Regions from separate parts of the Peribacillus sp. FSL P2-0133 genome, predicted to be linked through region 2. Evidence: riboswitches for the same ligand, from Rfam matches in the RefSeq annotation. Region 2 holds a riboswitch; the other holds the start of a gene.
What was found. A riboswitch is a leader RNA that binds a small molecule or an ion and turns the genes downstream of it on or off. The one in region 2 is predicted to bind S-adenosylmethionine.

Region 1: linked by a shared signal. The riboswitch ahead of MKY17_RS25350 (5-methyltetrahydropteroyltriglutamate--homocysteine S-methyltransferase) and the one ahead of mtnK (S-methyl-5-thioribose kinase) in region 2 are both predicted to bind S-adenosylmethionine.

What each region holds. Positions count from the first base shown of each region.
Region 1 covers NZ_CP150254.1:5,242,803-5,251,160, forward strand. The annotation lists gene glpK (glycerol kinase GlpK) at 1-34, opposite strand, end outside; gene MKY17_RS25335 (MIP/aquaporin family protein) at 56-880, opposite strand; gene MKY17_RS25340 (glycerol-3-phosphate responsive antiterminator) at 1,108-1,650, opposite strand; gene MKY17_RS25345 (hypothetical protein) at 1,816-2,244, opposite strand; SAM riboswitch class I at 2,420-2,521, shown strand; gene MKY17_RS25350 (5-methyltetrahydropteroyltriglutamate--homocysteine S-methyltransferase) at 2,604-3,707, shown strand; gene MKY17_RS25355 (hypothetical protein) at 3,930-4,454, opposite strand; gene MKY17_RS25360 (CaiB/BaiF CoA-transferase family protein) at 4,712-5,812, opposite strand; gene MKY17_RS25365 (amino acid permease) at 6,057-7,541, opposite strand; gene MKY17_RS25370 (M4 family metallopeptidase) at 7,984-8,358, shown strand, end outside.
Region 2 covers NZ_CP150254.1:3,377,991-3,386,348, reverse strand. The annotation lists gene MKY17_RS16170 (YozD family protein) at 1-134, shown strand, start outside; gene deoD (purine-nucleoside phosphorylase) at 369-1,073, shown strand; gene MKY17_RS16160 (S41 family peptidase) at 1,361-2,821, shown strand; gene MKY17_RS16155 (LCP family protein) at 2,939-3,826, shown strand; gene mtnA (S-methyl-5-thioribose-1-phosphate isomerase) at 3,987-5,033, opposite strand; gene mtnK (S-methyl-5-thioribose kinase) at 5,048-6,250, opposite strand; SAM riboswitch class I at 6,329-6,482, opposite strand; gene MKY17_RS16140 (carbon-nitrogen family hydrolase) at 6,554-7,336, opposite strand; gene MKY17_RS16135 (pyridoxal phosphate-dependent aminotransferase) at 7,436-8,358, shown strand, end outside.

The sequences.
Region 1 (8,358 bases), 1.9 Mb from region 2:
TTCCTTGATCTAATGATAAAATGTATTTTTCCAATGTGTATGCCCCTCCTTTTAATTAACTGGCAATATTTCTGCTTTCCAATTCATGTGACTGTTTTTTACCAAATGCATAGGCTAATATCAATAGTACCAGGCTTGCACCCAAAACAGACCAAAATCCTGCTGTTATTTCTCCCATAAAGAATGCTTTATAACAAACGGCACCAAGTGAACCCCCAATAATCGGTCCAACGACCGGAATCCATGAATAGCCCCAATTGGAATTGCCTTTACCCGGGATTGGCAGCAAAAAGTGAGCGATGCGCGGCCCCAGATCGCGTGCCGGGTTAATCGCGTATCCTGTCGTTCCCCCAAGAGACATCCCGATCACGACAATCAATAACCCGACTGCGAATGGATTTAGTCCCTCTGTAAAATTATTGGCACCTATAAATAATAAACCAAGAATAAGGATGAAAGTTCCAATCATCTCACTTAATAGATTTGAAAATGTATGCGGGATCGCAGGTGAAGTCGCGAACACACCAAGCTTCGCTCCTGGATCATCAGTAGCTTTCCAGTGTGGCAAATAATGCAGGAATACTAGAGTTGCTCCAAGGATTGCGCCAATCATTTGGGCAACGATGTAACCGGGCACATCACTCCAAGGAAATTCCCCAATAATCGCAAACCCTACTGTGACTGCCGGGTTTAAATGCGCCCCGCTTATGGACCCCACTGCAAAAACACCCATCGTAACAGCCAATCCCCATGCAATCGTGATAACGATCCAGCCGGCATCTTTTGCATAGGAACCCTTTAAGGATGAACCAGCCCCAATGCCTGCTCCGAATAAAACTAATATCATCGTACCTAACACTTCTCCCCAAAATGGAGTCATGAATAAAACCCCTCCCCTGATAAATTTTTAAACCATGCCAACAAATAAAAGGAGATCCACAGCAGAACTATCTTCATAAAATAAATTATGAATAGATCTGTTGTGAATCTCCTAGTCTCCGTCACATATATTAACTTGTACAATAAAATATACTAGGTAATGAAAACGCTGTCAATATTTTGTAAAAAATTAATCTATTTTTCTGTGATTTTTTTTAATTTCCCCTATTAAACGATATCCCATAATTCAGTTTTGGAAGTGGTGATTGACGACGCTCCAGCATCAAGGGCGTTCATGACTTCATCCGAAGTACGTATGAGGCCGCCTGCAAAAATCGGTGTCTGCAATCGTTCCTTCACTTCTTTTATCATCCATGGCATAGCGCCCGGCAATACTTCGATATAATCCGGCTTGGTTTTCTGCACCAGCTTATAACTTTTCTCAAGCGCATGTGAATCTATTAAAAAGATTCGCTGGATGGCAATGACTCCCTTTTGCTTCGCCTTCAATATAACGTTTGATTTAGTTGAAATCAGCCCATATGGATTATATTCCTGACAAATGAATTCTGTCGCGTACTCATCACTTCTTATGCCATGGATCAAATCGACATGATAAATCATTTTCTTATTATGCTGCTTTGCCATCATACTTACGTTTTTCAATTGTGATATATGCAAATCAAGAAACACACCTATTTCATAGGAACTTTCTAAAAATCTTTCGAAATCCTTCATGCTTGCTGAAGCAGGCAAAATCTTCTGATCCATCATTATCCTCCTCATTCCCAGAAAAACTCAAAACTTCAAGTCATTTAGTATATTTTAAAGAGCTTGATTTATCAAACACATTTTTTTCATGACCAATGTCACCATAACACTATCATACCTGTCACTCCCTTTATAGTTTTCGGCTAAGAATGTATGTAAACTCCATCATAAAGTAATTTTCATTTTCAATGCACCTTCGACGAGTTCATACGATTTAATTGTGCCAACGGGAATTTTTCTCACGATGCTCCAAGCATTAACATTCATTTTGATCGTTCTTTTTTCAAATTCAAAAAATGGAGGTCTGTTAAATATCCTTTGGTTGATGAAATTCCTGTCAATTGGTTCCATTTCCACTAATTCAAATACAATCGTTCTTTTTTCCACATGAACCGGTTTTAATGTAATCCGAAAAGCTACGTTTTTCTTAAACATCATTTTTTTCACTTCCATCGTTCCGGAAAGTACTATATGCTTTGGCGTAATCTCGACTTTAATATCCTGACCATATGATTTCATTCTTAAGATTTTCTCTATCATGGCTTCAGTTACCGTTATTGGTATGCCATTTTTGAATGGACTGAATGTACTCATCCTTGCATTCCCCTCCTGCCGCTCATACGGAACGTCGGTTATAGCATATGCCAGGTTCCCTGATGTAGTTAACTTTTCAACCCATATTAATAATCGGTATATTCGAAATCTTCCACCTTCAATACTTGACCTTTATAAAAACTATCTGTATAGTCATAATTAATTTAATAGACAACTCTTATCCAGAGAGGTGGAGGGACTGGCCCTTTGATGCCTCAGCAACAGACTGATCATGTACTGTGCTAATTCCAGAAGTGTAAAAACTTGAAGATAAGAAGAGTATATAGCTTTGCTGCCAACACCTCTTCTTATTTTTAAGAAGAGGTTTTTTATTTTTAAAAGGAAAGAAGGAATGCAACATGTCAATCACATTAACGAAAGCACCATTCAGGGCTGATCACGTCGGAAGTTTATTAAGACCAGAACGTTTACATATTGCCAGAAAGCAATTTAAGGAAGGTACCATTTCAGCAGAGCGGCTTCGTGAAGTTGAAACCGAAGAAATCAATCGGATTGTCGAAAAACAAATTGAAGTTGGATTAGAGGCCGTGACGGATGGTGAGTTCAGACGAACATGGTGGCACTTTGACTTCCTCGAACATTTAAATGGCATCGAGGGATATGTGACTGAAAAAGGTCTCACATTCGATGGTGTGGAAACAGAGAGATATAACGTTCGCAATACCGGGAAGGTTTCATTCAATCCTGAACATCCCTTCATTCGCGATTTCATTGAATTGAACAAAATCGTGAACGGACGCGCCGTTGCCAAGCAAACCATTCCCAGCCCAAATCAATTATTTGCTGTAGGCATTCATAATGAAGACATCTACCCTGATATTGAAGACTATGCTAATGATATCATCAAAGCGTATCAGCATGCTTTGAAGGCTTTTTATGAAGCAGGTGTACGTTATCTTCAATTGGATGATGTATATATTGCCAGACTTTCAGCTCCAGATTTCCAGTTCAAAGATGGAAAATATACGAGGGAACAGTTAATCGATCTTGCACTTCGCGTAATTAATGGCGCATTGGAAGGCAAACCAGAAGACCTTGTCGTCACTACACACCTATGTCGTGGGAACTACCAGTCGACTTGGGCGTTTGAAGGAAGCTATGCCCGTATCGCCCCAACTTTATTGGCAAAAGAAACAGTGGATGGATTTTTCTTGGAATATGATGATCAACGCTCAGGAGATTTCAAACCATTGGAATACATTCCAAATGGCGGAGCACGGGTCGTACTGGGTGTCGTCACTTCAAAAAATGGAGAAATCGAAGACAAGGAAGCTGTTAAGGCACGCATTGAAGAAGCCTCGCACTTCGTTCCTCTCGAACAATTATGCTTAAGTCCGCAATGCGGCTTCGCCTCCACCCATCACGGCAACAAGCTGACCGAAGAACAGCAATGGGAAAAGCTGAAATTCGTCGTTGATGTAGCAAAAGAAGTATGGAAATGATTTTTTAGCGGAGACTTTAATTCTGATTTACAGGATTTGAACAACCTAATCGGCCGCACTTATAAGGGAGCCGATTAGGTTCTTGCAATAATACATTTCCATTCCTTTAATGACTCTTTAGATAACGGTATCAAGTTTTGCTAATTATGAAACTAACGATGAATGATGAATCCTAAAGCTGAAAGCAAACAAAAAAAGAACGGTCACCAGCACGTCCCCTTTTTACTTGCAGTTATCATCATCATCCATTTTCTTCACAAATATATCATCCGTCACCCTATCTTCCAGCTTGTTCCTCAAGGCCAATTCCGCAGCCTTCCCATCACTAGGCGACCCGTCCGAGAAATACATCGGAAACAAGGAGAAAAACATAACATAGAAAGAAAAATAGATGAATTGATACCAGATCACCGAGCTGTCCAGGATATTCTGATACACTAAACTATAGATGGTCAGCATGCTGACTAAATTAAAGATAGCCCCCCCTAAATATATCAGCGTATTCGTCAATCGATTATCATGTTTCAATCCCTTGAACTCGCAAGTCCCATTCCAAAAATAATATTTCCTCACCTCTATGTTCCGAAAGGCGAAAAGTTTATTACCACAACCTATCAAGATCTTCTTTTCTGATCCCCCAAAGATCGTAACAAAGAAAATATGCCCGCTCAAATGTATCAGCGTAACGATCGGCATGATCAAAAAAAAGGAAAATAGAAATTTAATGATATCAGAGAGACCAAACATGTTTAAGCAACCCTCCTTACCAGGATGCTACTCTGATACCCTGCCCACATTAGTTATAACTGGTAAATTTTTCACATTAATCATATATTGCTTTCCACAAGTGCTATTGTTCTCCTTCTGCTTAATTTGGGTTGTTTCCAGCTTAATATGGCCTTCCTCCGCTTATTTCGACCTATCTCCAACTTAATTCGACCTTCAAAAAGAAGGCTATCCCCTTCCAAAAAAACTCGGAAAAGTGATAGCCTTTACAGCTTTATTTAGCGATTGGGGGTGTGAAGAATTTCTGCGTTGTTTTGTCCTGGCCTCAAGCCTGCATGTTTATATTCAGGGGTGAAAACCGATGTTTTGATCGGGCAGCCGATTTGCTTCTGGGCATTTCCTTTTCCGTCCGGTACCTCGACGATCATTCCCCTGTCCTTCAATTGGGGGTGTTCGGCCGCTTCAGTGAAGGTCAGCACTGGTTCTGCACAGGCCTCGAAATCAGCGAATATTTCCTGCCATTCATGAAAATCCCTTTCAAGGAAAGCCAGTCGGACGGCCGTTTTAAACCTGATTCCGCTTTCTTCATCGCTTTTCATGCTCAGTTCATACAATTCGGGTGCACCGATCGCTTCACATAAGGCTTTTCGAAAAGGGGGCTCAAGGCTTCCTACCGAAAAATAGCGTCCATCTTTCGTTTCGTAAAAGTCATAAAAGGATCCTCCGTTCAACATCAGTTTTTCTGGTTCAAGATCGAGGCCCCCTTGTAAATTCAGGGGTGCGGATATGGCATTCAAGGCAAAACTGCAGTCGGTCATGCTGATGTCGATGGCTTGGCCGAATCCCGTTCTTTCCCTGTGAATGACTGCAGATAATATACCGATAACAGCATGCAGTGATCCTCCGGCAAGATCTGCTATTTGGGTTCCGTTTTTTGCCGGGCCATCCTTTTTCGTACCGGAATAGCCTGATAAGCCTGCAATCGAAATATAATTGATATCATGTCCCGGTCGGTCTTTATAGGGACCTGTCTGGCCGAAGCCCGTGATGGAACAGTAAATCAGCTTCGGATTGATCCATTTTAATGCCTCATAGCCCAGCCCTAGGCGTTCCATGACGCCTGGACGGAACTGTTCAATGACGATATCGTATTCCTTCACTAGATTTTTTACGGATTCGATGGACTCAGATTGTTTTAAATCAAGTGTGATCGACTTCTTAGATCTGTTAAGATACTGGTTCACACCCCATGAATCCGTTGCTCCCGGCCTCTCTACCTTCAAAACGTCCGCTCCTAAATCCGCTAGCATCAAAGTGGCAAATGGGCCTGGCAGTAACGTTGAAAAGTCCAATACTTTTAAATGAGTCAATAAGGTCATCAGCCGTGCACCTTCCCTTTCCATTGGAAATAGTAAAAGCTTTCCCCGTCGTTCTGTACATGGAATTTAGCAGAGTTTACGATTATCATATAACACCGCCTGAAATTTTTGTATAAATTTCCATTTAATAAAAATAAAAAGCCAGGAATCAGCTTCCTGGCTTTTGTTAATGAGCCTATAGAAAACAAGTAAAAGCCGGACAATTTAAAACTACATTGTCCGGCTGATTTTACTTTACGCTTGTTCATTCATATTTTTTGTCAAAGTCAAATTTTACTTCATCAAGTTTAACGAATTTAGTTTTTCTTACCAGTTTATAGCCAAACCATAGACCAAGGAAAAGCGGGATTCCAAGGTATGCAGCTATAACACTGCCCCAATCGATCTGGTCTGAGAAAAATGCTTGGATATTTTGGGACAGGATGACGATCATCCCAATTAAAATGGCAAAGATCGGTCCAATCGGGAACCATAATGCCTTATATGGCAGCTTCTCCAATGAATGGCCTTGAGCGATGAATGCTTTCCGGAAACGGTAATGACTGATGGAAATGCCGAGCCAAAAGATAAATCCTGTAATTCCAATGGCATTCATTAACCAAATATACACTTTACCATCACCGAATACGGAGGCTAAAAAGGCCAGCATGCCGATGGAACATGTCAAAATCATGCCTGCAACCGGTACTCCGCGTTTATTAAGTTTTGCAAAAATACGCGGTGCTTGTCCATCTTTTGCCATTGAGTATAACATACGCGTTGATGCATATAGACTTGAGTTACCTGCAGATAATACCGCTGTTAAAATGACGGCATTCATAAGCGAAGCGGCAAAGGCCACTCCAGCTTTTTCAAAAATGAGCGTGAATGGGCTTACCATGACGTTATCACCTTGTAAACTTGAGTTCGTATAAGGGATAAGCAGCCCTATTACAAAGATCGCCAATACGTAAAAGAGCAAGATTCTCCAGAAGACACTTTTAATGGCCTTCGGTATATTCCGTGCAGGATCTTCACTTTCCCCGGCAGCCACACCGACAATTTCGGTACCTTGAAAAGAAAAGCCAGCTGCTATGAACACGATGAAGACACCCATGAACCCACCCGGGAAAGGAGCGTCATCGACGGTGAAGTTTTTAAAACCTACTGCTTCGCCGCCCATAATGCCGAAGATCATTAGCAGCCCGACGATTATAAAAATAACGATGGCTGTTACTTTTATGAAGGAAAACCAGTATTCCCCTTCCCCATATCCTTTAACGGATAAATAGTTCAATAGGAAAATGAGCACCAAGAATGATGAACTCCATAACAATGATGGACTATTCGGAAACCAGAATTTCATGATCATTGTCGAGGCTGCCAACTCTGCCGCTATCGTCATCGACCAATTGAACCAATACGTCCATCCCAAGGCAAAACCAAATGCCGGATCGACAAATTTCGTTCCATAGGTACTGAATGAGCCGCTTGTCGGCATAAAGGCTGCCAGTTCCCCTAAGCTCGTCATCACAAAGTAAACCATTGCCCCAACTAAGGCATATGCAAGTAATGCGCCGCCTGGCCCAGCTGTATGAATGGCTGCCCCGCTGCTAAGAAACAGCCCGGTGCCAATAGCCCCGCCAATGGAAATCATCGTTAAATGGCGGGATTTTAAACCGCGCTTTAGTTCTTGTCCTTCTTGCTGCGGAGGATGTTGAACGATGTCATGTTCTTGTTTTGGTATCATAATTTTTCATCCCTTTCTATATAAGCGCTTTCATATATGGGAAATCCATTTAATAAATTTTCCTATTTCATAGACTTCAAATAGATCTAATTTACAATTCGAATTCCTTTTCTGAATATATGCAATTTTCATGCCAAAATTATAAAACGCAATATTTCAACAAATTATCAAAAAAAACGCCCTCAATAGACAAAATATTTTGCACTTTACGCCACGTTTTTTTGCACATTATGCCATGTTTTTTTGCACTTTTATTCATTTGGTTCAATTTAAATACATTCCAAATATTACTAAAAGAATATATTCAGAGAATATTTCTATTAAAATCCATTTTTCTCCATTTTATTCCTTTAAATGTCATATTTTTTACGAGTTTTCTCCATTTGTAAATAATATGAAACGATGCAAAAATGAGGTTATTCTCATGAAGGAGTTGAGTGTTATGAAAGGTAAGGTATTTTTAGGAACTGCACTATCTCTCGGTCTATTATTTTCTGCCATTCCCCATCAAGAAGCTTTAGCGGCAAAAAATGTGTTGAGTGTTGAAAAGTACAATAAGCATAAGGATTCGCTAGAATTCAAGTCTGGGAAACTTACGGACCCATCGAAGCAAACTGCAGAAGATATCATTCTTACCTTTTTTGATGAAAACAAAAAGTCTTACAAGCTAGAAAAGCAAAAGGCGAAAGACTCCTTCACGATCCAGAAAGAAAGCAAGGATGAACTAGGCAATACCGTCCTTAAATTGCAACAAACCTATAAAGGCGTACCTGTATGGAATTCCACACAAGCGGTATTGATTGATACTAAAGGTGTA
Region 2 (8,358 bases):
TAGCGGAATTCTTTTTTCAAGAATTGATAAGACGGGGCTATCTTCCAACAGAAGCTGAAGTTGAAGATCTTGCTGACATCACATTCGAATATCTTCTTGAAAAATGCATAATTGATGAAGAAGTCGATGAGTAACCTGTCATAAGACGGTTAGCAGCTTCCTTTCCCTTAATTTTATTAACGATTTAAAAAAAGACGGCGGACCACCGCCGTTTTGTTTGCGGTTTAGAGTAAGGGTGCCAAAAGTCTTTTCGTGATTTCCAGTTTTTCAAGTTCTAGGATAAGGTTCAATTTTCCTAACTTGTGGTTGATATGGTATAGTAGTTTTTGAATATCATTTCAACCACAAGTTAAGGAGGACATAGTCGTATGAGCGTACATATTGGTGCAAAAGAAAATGAAATTGCGGAAACGGTCTTACTACCAGGGGACCCGTTGCGTGCAAAATATATTGCTGAAACATTTTTAGAGGATGCTAAACTTTATAATGAAGTTCGTAACATGTTTGGATATACAGGGACATATAAAGGGAAACGAATTTCTGTACAAGGTACAGGCATGGGGGTTCCATCCATTTCCATTTACGTGAATGAATTGATGAATAGCTATAATGTCCAGAAGCTGATTCGTGTGGGAACTGCAGGAGCGATTCAAAAAGATGTAAAAGTCAGGGATGTGATCCTTGCCATGAGTGCTTCCACCGATTCCCAAATGAACCGCATGACTTTCGGTGGGGTGGACTTTGCCCCAACCGCTGATTTCGAATTACTAAGAAAAGCGTATGACGCCGGCACGGCTAAAGGCTTGCAATTGAAGGTCGGTAATGTATTTACGGCCGATCAGTTTTATAACGATAATAGTGAATTGGAAAAATGGGCAAAATACCAAATACTTGCAATAGAAATGGAATCAGCTGCCCTATACACGCTTGCCGCTAAATTTGGCCGCCAAGCTTTATCTGTATTAACCATTTCCGATCACATTTTAACCGGTGAAGAAACGTCGTCGGATGAGCGCCAGTCAACTTTTAACGAAATGGTTGAGGTGGCATTGGAAGCAGCTATCAAGGATTGATAATCGGATGTAAATGTCAGGCGGGTTACCAGGAATAAGTGATGCTGTAGAATGACAGTCGGGATACAGGCTCAGTTATTCCTTGGTATCCTTATTGTTGTAATGTCAGGAGATGGCTGTTGCCCTTGGAGCTTTCTCTATATTAACGTTTGCGAAGCGGTAAAAAAATACATATGGTCATAAGTTGTTATTTTTGATAACTATTATTTTTCGATTGGCATGAAAGCTGATAAAATAGGAATGAAATCGTTTATATCGTCATGAAGAATGAAAGTGGTGAGGCTTCAGTGGAAGAAGAAAATCAAAAACAGCCAAAAGAGGCAGGGAAATTCATTAAAATAAAGAAGTTTACGTTCATTATGGGGATTTTCTTAGTCATATTTCTAACTGCAGGGATTACTACAATAGCCTTGACCTTTGGAGATGAAAAAGTAGAGTCATTAGCACCGGATAAACATTCGGAATTTGAAAAGCTGTATTCTACATACGATACGATAAAAGATAACTATTATGAAGAGGTTGATGAAGAAAAGCTGGTTGACGGGGCAATTAATGGAATGATCAAATCATTGGATGATCCCTACTCTGCTTATATGGATAAAAAGGAAGCATCGAGTTTCCGTGAGAGCATCTCTTCATCCTTTGAAGGAATCGGTGCCGAAATTCAGGAGCAGGATGGAAAAATCATGGTCGTCTCACCGATAAAAGGGTCCCCAGCAGAAAAATCAGGGGTAAAACCGAATGATATCATTTTAAGTGTGGACGGTAAAAGCGTTGAAGGACTAAGCTCTTCTGAAGCTGTCCTGAAAATAAGGGGCGAAAAGGGAACGAAAGTGGATTTATCCATCTCAAGAGCTGGTGAGTCGGAACCGATTGAGCTCACAATTAAACGGGATACAATTCCAATTGAAACGGTTTATGCGGAAATGCTTGATGATGGAGTTGCAAAAATTCAAGTGACCAGTTTTTCCGAACATACAGTCCAAGAGCTGAAAACGGCGCTTGAAGAAATGTCGAAGAAGGATATGAAGGGTCTCGTATTGGATTTGCGCGGAAACCCAGGGGGACTTCTTGACCAAGCAATAGAAATGGCAAGCCTGTTCATACCTAATGGGAAAGTGGTCCTTCAAGTAGAGGATCGCAGCGGGAAAAAAGAAGTCTATAAATCGGAGAATGATGGAGAACTGAAAATCCCGGTAGTCGTATTGATTGATGACGGAAGTGCCAGTGCTTCTGAAATCGTTGCAGCGGCTGTCAGTGAGTCTGCGGACATTCCATTGATCGGTGTCAAGTCATTTGGGAAAGGGACAGTTCAGACTGCCACCAAACCCTTTAAAGATGGATCTAACTTCAAATATACGGCAGCTAAATGGTTGACTCCTGAAGGCAATTGGATTCATAAAAAAGGGATCAAGCCGGATATTAATGTAAAGCTTCCTGATTATGCCAGCCTTCCGTACATTTCACCTGATAAGGAATTGAAAGCATCCGATTCTTCGAGTGAAGTGAAAGCAGCTGAAGAGATGCTGAAGGAAGCAGGACATGATCCAGGAAAGATAGATGGATTCTTTGATGAAGCAACCACGAATGCGGTCATAGCATTCCAGAAGGAACAAAAAATTAAAGAAACTGGGACTATTAAAGATGATACTACCGTGAAATTGATGCAGGTCATCCGCGAGAAGATCCTTAAAAACGACACACAAGTGAAAAAGGCAGTAGAAGTATTAAAGAAAGAAATCAAATAAATGATTATGCCCGAAAAGCCTGTCAGCGATTATCGTTGGCAGGCTTTTTTGTCGTTAAATGCATAAAATTCCAATATTAGACAGAAAATAGGGGTAATTTTCCGATGAGGTGAGGTAATGAAAGTAAAGGGATTTTTCATATATCTATTGATCTTGATTCTGGCAGGCTGCACCTATGCCCCTTTACCCAAACAAAATGGAAATGCAGGTACGGAAAAAAAACTAACCAAAGAAGAGGACCAGGAAAGCGTGAAAACATTTCTGTTAATTGGTGTTGATACAAGGGGAGAGCAAAAATCTCGATCAGATGCGATTATCCTGGCAAAATACTTTCCTGAGCAGGAGAAACTGAAGCTGGCTTCCATCATGCGTGATAGTTATGTGAAAATGCCCGGGAATAAATCAGGATATAACAAAATAAATGCAGCTTATTATTATGGTGGAAGGGAACTGCTCAAGAAAACCATACAGGAGAACTTCGATATCAAGGTCGATCATGTAGCGGTAATCGACTTCCAGGGATTTGTGAAGATGGTCGATTTACTTGCCCCTGAGGGGGTAGCGGTGAATGTGGATCAGGAAATCATTGATGATATGAGCATTCAAGCAAGTGTTGGTAAAAATGTTTTACATGGTGAGGAAATATTGAAATATGTCCGTTTTAGGCATGACGATGAAAGTGATTTTGGAAGGGTAGAGCGTCAACAAGAAGTAATGGTCCAAATAAAAACAGCGTTCATAAATCAAATCTCATCCTTCGAAGGGATGGCAGCCCTTCCTAGTATCATCGAACAAGGACTCTCGTACCTGGATACAGATATTGGACTGAAAACAATAATGGAAATGGGTCCAAAAGCCGTCTTCCATACACCGGACACCGTCGAAACCTTAAGGGTTCCAGTGGAAGGAAGCTTTAAAGATGAAATATATCCCCAGTCCGGAGCCGTTTTGGAAATGGACTACACTAAAAATAAAAAGGCACTTCAGGAGTTCTTTTCAAAATAATAAGATCTATTATTGAAAACAACCTTATATTAAGTGAATATGTTCGAATTCACTTGAATTATTGTATTATAGACCTCGTAAGAATAATCATGATCATCTTTAAAAAACGAGAGGGATACGAAATCCTTCTCGTTTTTTTATCATCAATAAGGAACCTGCATCAATTAACAAAATGTGGAATGTTTTTAATGAAATCCGGTATTATGATGCCGTTTTCGGTAATGATGCTCGTAATAAGATGATTTGGTGTAACGTCAAAGGCTGGGTTGAAAGTCTTCACGTTTTCCGGAGCGATCCTTACACCTTGAATGAAGGTGATTTCCGCTTCATTCCGTTCTTCGATCGGGATGGATGTGCCGGATTCGATAGAAAGGTCGAATGTGCTTGATGGTGCGGCCACATAAAAGGGGATGCCAAAGTGCTTGGCTAATATGGCCAATCCCAATGTCCCGATTTTATTGGCTGTATCTCCATTGGCCGCAATCCTGTCGGCCCCGACGATAATTCCATTTATTTGTTTCTGGTGAATCGTATGTGCAGCCATATTATCTGAAATTAAGGTGACATCAACCCCCGCTTGCATCAATTCCCAAGCCGTCAAACGCGCACCTTGCAGGACAGGCCTCGTTTCACATGCGAACACTTTTAGCGGAAAGTCCCTTTCTTTAGCCAGGTGGAAGGGAGCTAGGGCTGTGCCATACCGAGCTGTGGCAATTCCCCCAGCGTTGCAATGAGTGAGAATGGAATCTCCTCTAGTGAATAAGGATAAACCATGTTCCCCGATTTTCCTGCACATTTCTTCATCTTCAGCAAAGATGGCTTTAGCCTCCGATACAAGTGCTTCCTTTGCAGCTGAAATGCTTTGCGCAGCATGCAAGGTGTTCTCCATCCTCCTTAACGCCCAAAAAAGGTTGACTGCAGTTGGCCGTGAAGAGGCGAGTTTTTCAATATGCCTCGTTACATTTCTCTTGAAATCCCCTAATTCAGCGGTTGTTTCCTGTTTGGCACCAAGAGCAACACCAAATGCTGCCGTCAGTCCAATTGCTGGGGCACCGCGAACTTTTAATGTCAAAATGCTGTCAAATACATCATCAACAGAATGAAGTTCAATAAATTCAGTTATGGAAGGAAGGGCTTGTTGATTTAATAATGTAATATGGGTATCATCCCATTGTACCGAATATGGTAAGGGTGCTAGTGTAGTCATGTGCAGGTCTCCTTTTAAATGGTTGAATAAGATGGCAGTGTACGTTGCTTCAATGCTTCAATGACTGCTGGAACATCCAATTCTTCCCGGTTTTTAATTAAAAATGCACCAATTTCCAATGTTGCCGTTTTGGCAGCAATCCTTGTTTCTTTATTTTCAATGACGTTTATATCGGCAACATGGGAAAGGCCTATGGTTCGCCGAATCAGTTCACAGCCGGCAAAACCGAAAGCATCTTTTTTGAATTTTGTCAGTAAGTAAGGCAGATAACCTTTCACATGGCGGAATGGGCTTTTATTTTGACCTTCCCATAATTCGGTATAAGTTTCTTCAAAGGCATTCCAAAATTCATGAAGGTGTGTGAAAATCTCTTCCTTTCCAGCGCCATTGCGTGTGACTGCCTGGAAGAGAAGGTTCGCGGTGTATTGACCAAGGTCAAAACCAACGGGCCCATAAAAAGCGAATTCCGGATCAATAACCTTTGTTTCAGTTTCACTTGCAAATATACTTCCAGTATGTAAATCTCCATGAAGTAATGCCTCCTGCTCGGTTTCAAAGCCTTGTTTCAGCTTAGCGACCTCAAGTATTACTTCTTGATCATTCCAGATATTTTTGGCGGCATCAGTCAATTCCACCTCGAAGTCTCCGGGGAGTTCCTCAAAAAATGGATCCGTGAAAATAAAGACCTCAGTGATTTTGCAGAGTTCCGGATTCGTGAAATGTCGGGCCACTTCCTTTTTCGCAGATGGTTCTAAATGATAATCGGATGTATAAAATGCCGTCTTCGCAACATACTCACCAATATGCTGTGAAAGCAATGGATATGAATCGCCATCGATCAATCCTGTCCTAACGATTTTCAAGTGAGATAAATCCTCCATGACCGTGATGGCAAGCTGTTCATCCGAATAATAGACTTGCGGTACGAATTCGGGGCAATAACTTCTGAAATGAATCAGCGCATTCGCTTCAATGGCAGCCCTTTTCAATGTCAGCGGCCAGCTTTCACCAAGTACCTTGGCATAAGGGACCGCTTGTTTGATGATTATTCCTTTATTTGTGTGCGTGTCTGTAATATGAAAAACATAATTTAAGTTACCATCGCCGATTTCTTTACATTTTAAACTTGCATCCGCATTGACCAACCCAAGTTTTTTTGCAAGGGTTATAGCTGTTTCGTTTGTCAATCTCTTAAAATTTGAATGGTTTTGCGTCATTCTTTTCCCCTCCAGATTCAAAATAAGAATAAAAAAGCCTCTTTCATATAGAAAGAGGCAGAAGTTTTGGCTTCGGACCTCTTATCTTCCAGAATATGAATTCTGGTGGAATTAGCACCGTGCTCTGTGGATTTTATAATCCGGCGGTGAATCCGCCCCATTTCACAATGGTATTACAGTCGGTTGCTGGGCTTCATAGGGCCTTTATCCCTCAGCCTGCTCTTGATAAGAGTAAATGTTTTCTGAAATTTTAATCTTCGGGAAAATAATAACAACTTTTTAAATAGTTTGTCAATGGGTAAATTAATAAAAATCAGGGCGGCGATCTTCGAATACAGGTATTTTGTTACGGGCTTCCGTAACTTTTTTGAAGTCCAGGGTGCCTGTCAAGAGTTCGTTTTCTTCTCCGGCTTCACTTATGATATTCCCCCATGGATCAATAATCAAGGAATGACCCGCAAATATATTATTGACATCCGAACCTGAACGATTAACGGCTACAACATAGGCTTGGTTCTCGATGGCACGGCTAATCAACAAGGCTCTCCAATGATCGAGTCTCGGCTTTGGCCATTCAGCCGTTACGAATAGAACTTCGGCGCCTTGAACGGTATGGGCTCGCTGCCATTCAGGAAAACGGATGTCATAACAAACGAATCCAGCACATATTTTTTCATCAAGAGTAAATAAACCATCTTTTTCTCCTGGCTGCAGGAAATGATGTTCATCCATTAACTGAAATAAGTGAAGCTTATCATATTCTTTAATGAGATTTCCATGTTTATCGATGATGATCATGGTGTTATAGATTCCCTTGCTTGTTTTTTTCGCAATGGAACCGCCTATGATGTGAATCTGGTGTTTCTGTGCCTGTGTTTTAAAAAATTCAATCGTTTTTTCTGCCTCATGATCAGCAATCTCATTTAACCTGGTCAAGTCGTATCCTGTTGTCCAAAGTTCCGGTAAAATGACGATATCGGGTTCTGAGCGTGCCGCTTTTTCCATCCATTGTTCTGCAACCTGAAAATTGATATCCGGTTGCCCGAAGGCTATATCCATTTGAATACAAGCTATTTTCCACTTCATCGTTTAAAACCCCCACATGTAAAAAATACTTTACAAGACTATGATAAACATATATCATTTGTGACTAGAATTTCAAGAAATTTCAGAGAAGGTGTATAAATGGTGCAATTCGAAAAATCCGGCCAGCTTCAGGACCTGCCCAAGCAGTTTTTTGCTTCACTAGTCGCAAAAGTCAATGCGATCACGGAGCAAGGACATGATGTCATTAATTTAGGCCAGGGAAACCCTGATCAGCCGACGCCAGAACATATCGTGAAAAGTTTGCAGTCTGCCGCTGAAAAAACGATAAATCATAAATATTCGCCATTCCGGGGGCATCAATATTTAAAAGATGCTGCCGCCGTCTTTTATGAACGAGAATACGGTGTCAAGCTAGATCCGAATAGTGAAGTGGCGATTCTCTTCGGGGGGAAGGCAGGTCTTGTAGAACTGCCGCAGTGTTTATTGAATCCAGGTGATACGATCCTTGTTCCAGATCCAGGCTATCCGGATTATCTTTCCGGAGTTGTTTTAGCCCAGGCAAAGACCGAACTCATGCCCTTGACAGAAGAAAATGATTTTCTTCCGAAATACGATGACATACATAAAGAAGTACTTGATAAAGCCAAAATGATGTTCTTGAACTATCCGAATAATCCCACAGGTGCTTCTGCAACTGAAAGTTTCTTTGATGAAACCGTCACCTTCGCAAAAGAGCATTCCATTTGTGTGGTCCACGATTTCGCTTATGGTGCGATCGGATTCGACGGAAAAAAACCGATAAGCTTTCTCCAGGCAAAGGGAGCGAAGGATGTAGGAATAGAAATATACACACTATCGAAAACATACAATATGGCAGGGTGGAGAGTCGGCTTCGCAGTGGGGAATAAGAGTGTAATAGAAGCTCTTGAACTATTACAAGACCATCTTTATGTGAGTCTTTTCCCGGCGATACAAGAAGCTGCGGCAAGCGCTTTGCTTGACTCGCAGAGCTGTGTAGAGCAGTTAGTGCAGATGTACGAAGGACGAAGAAATGTTTTCAT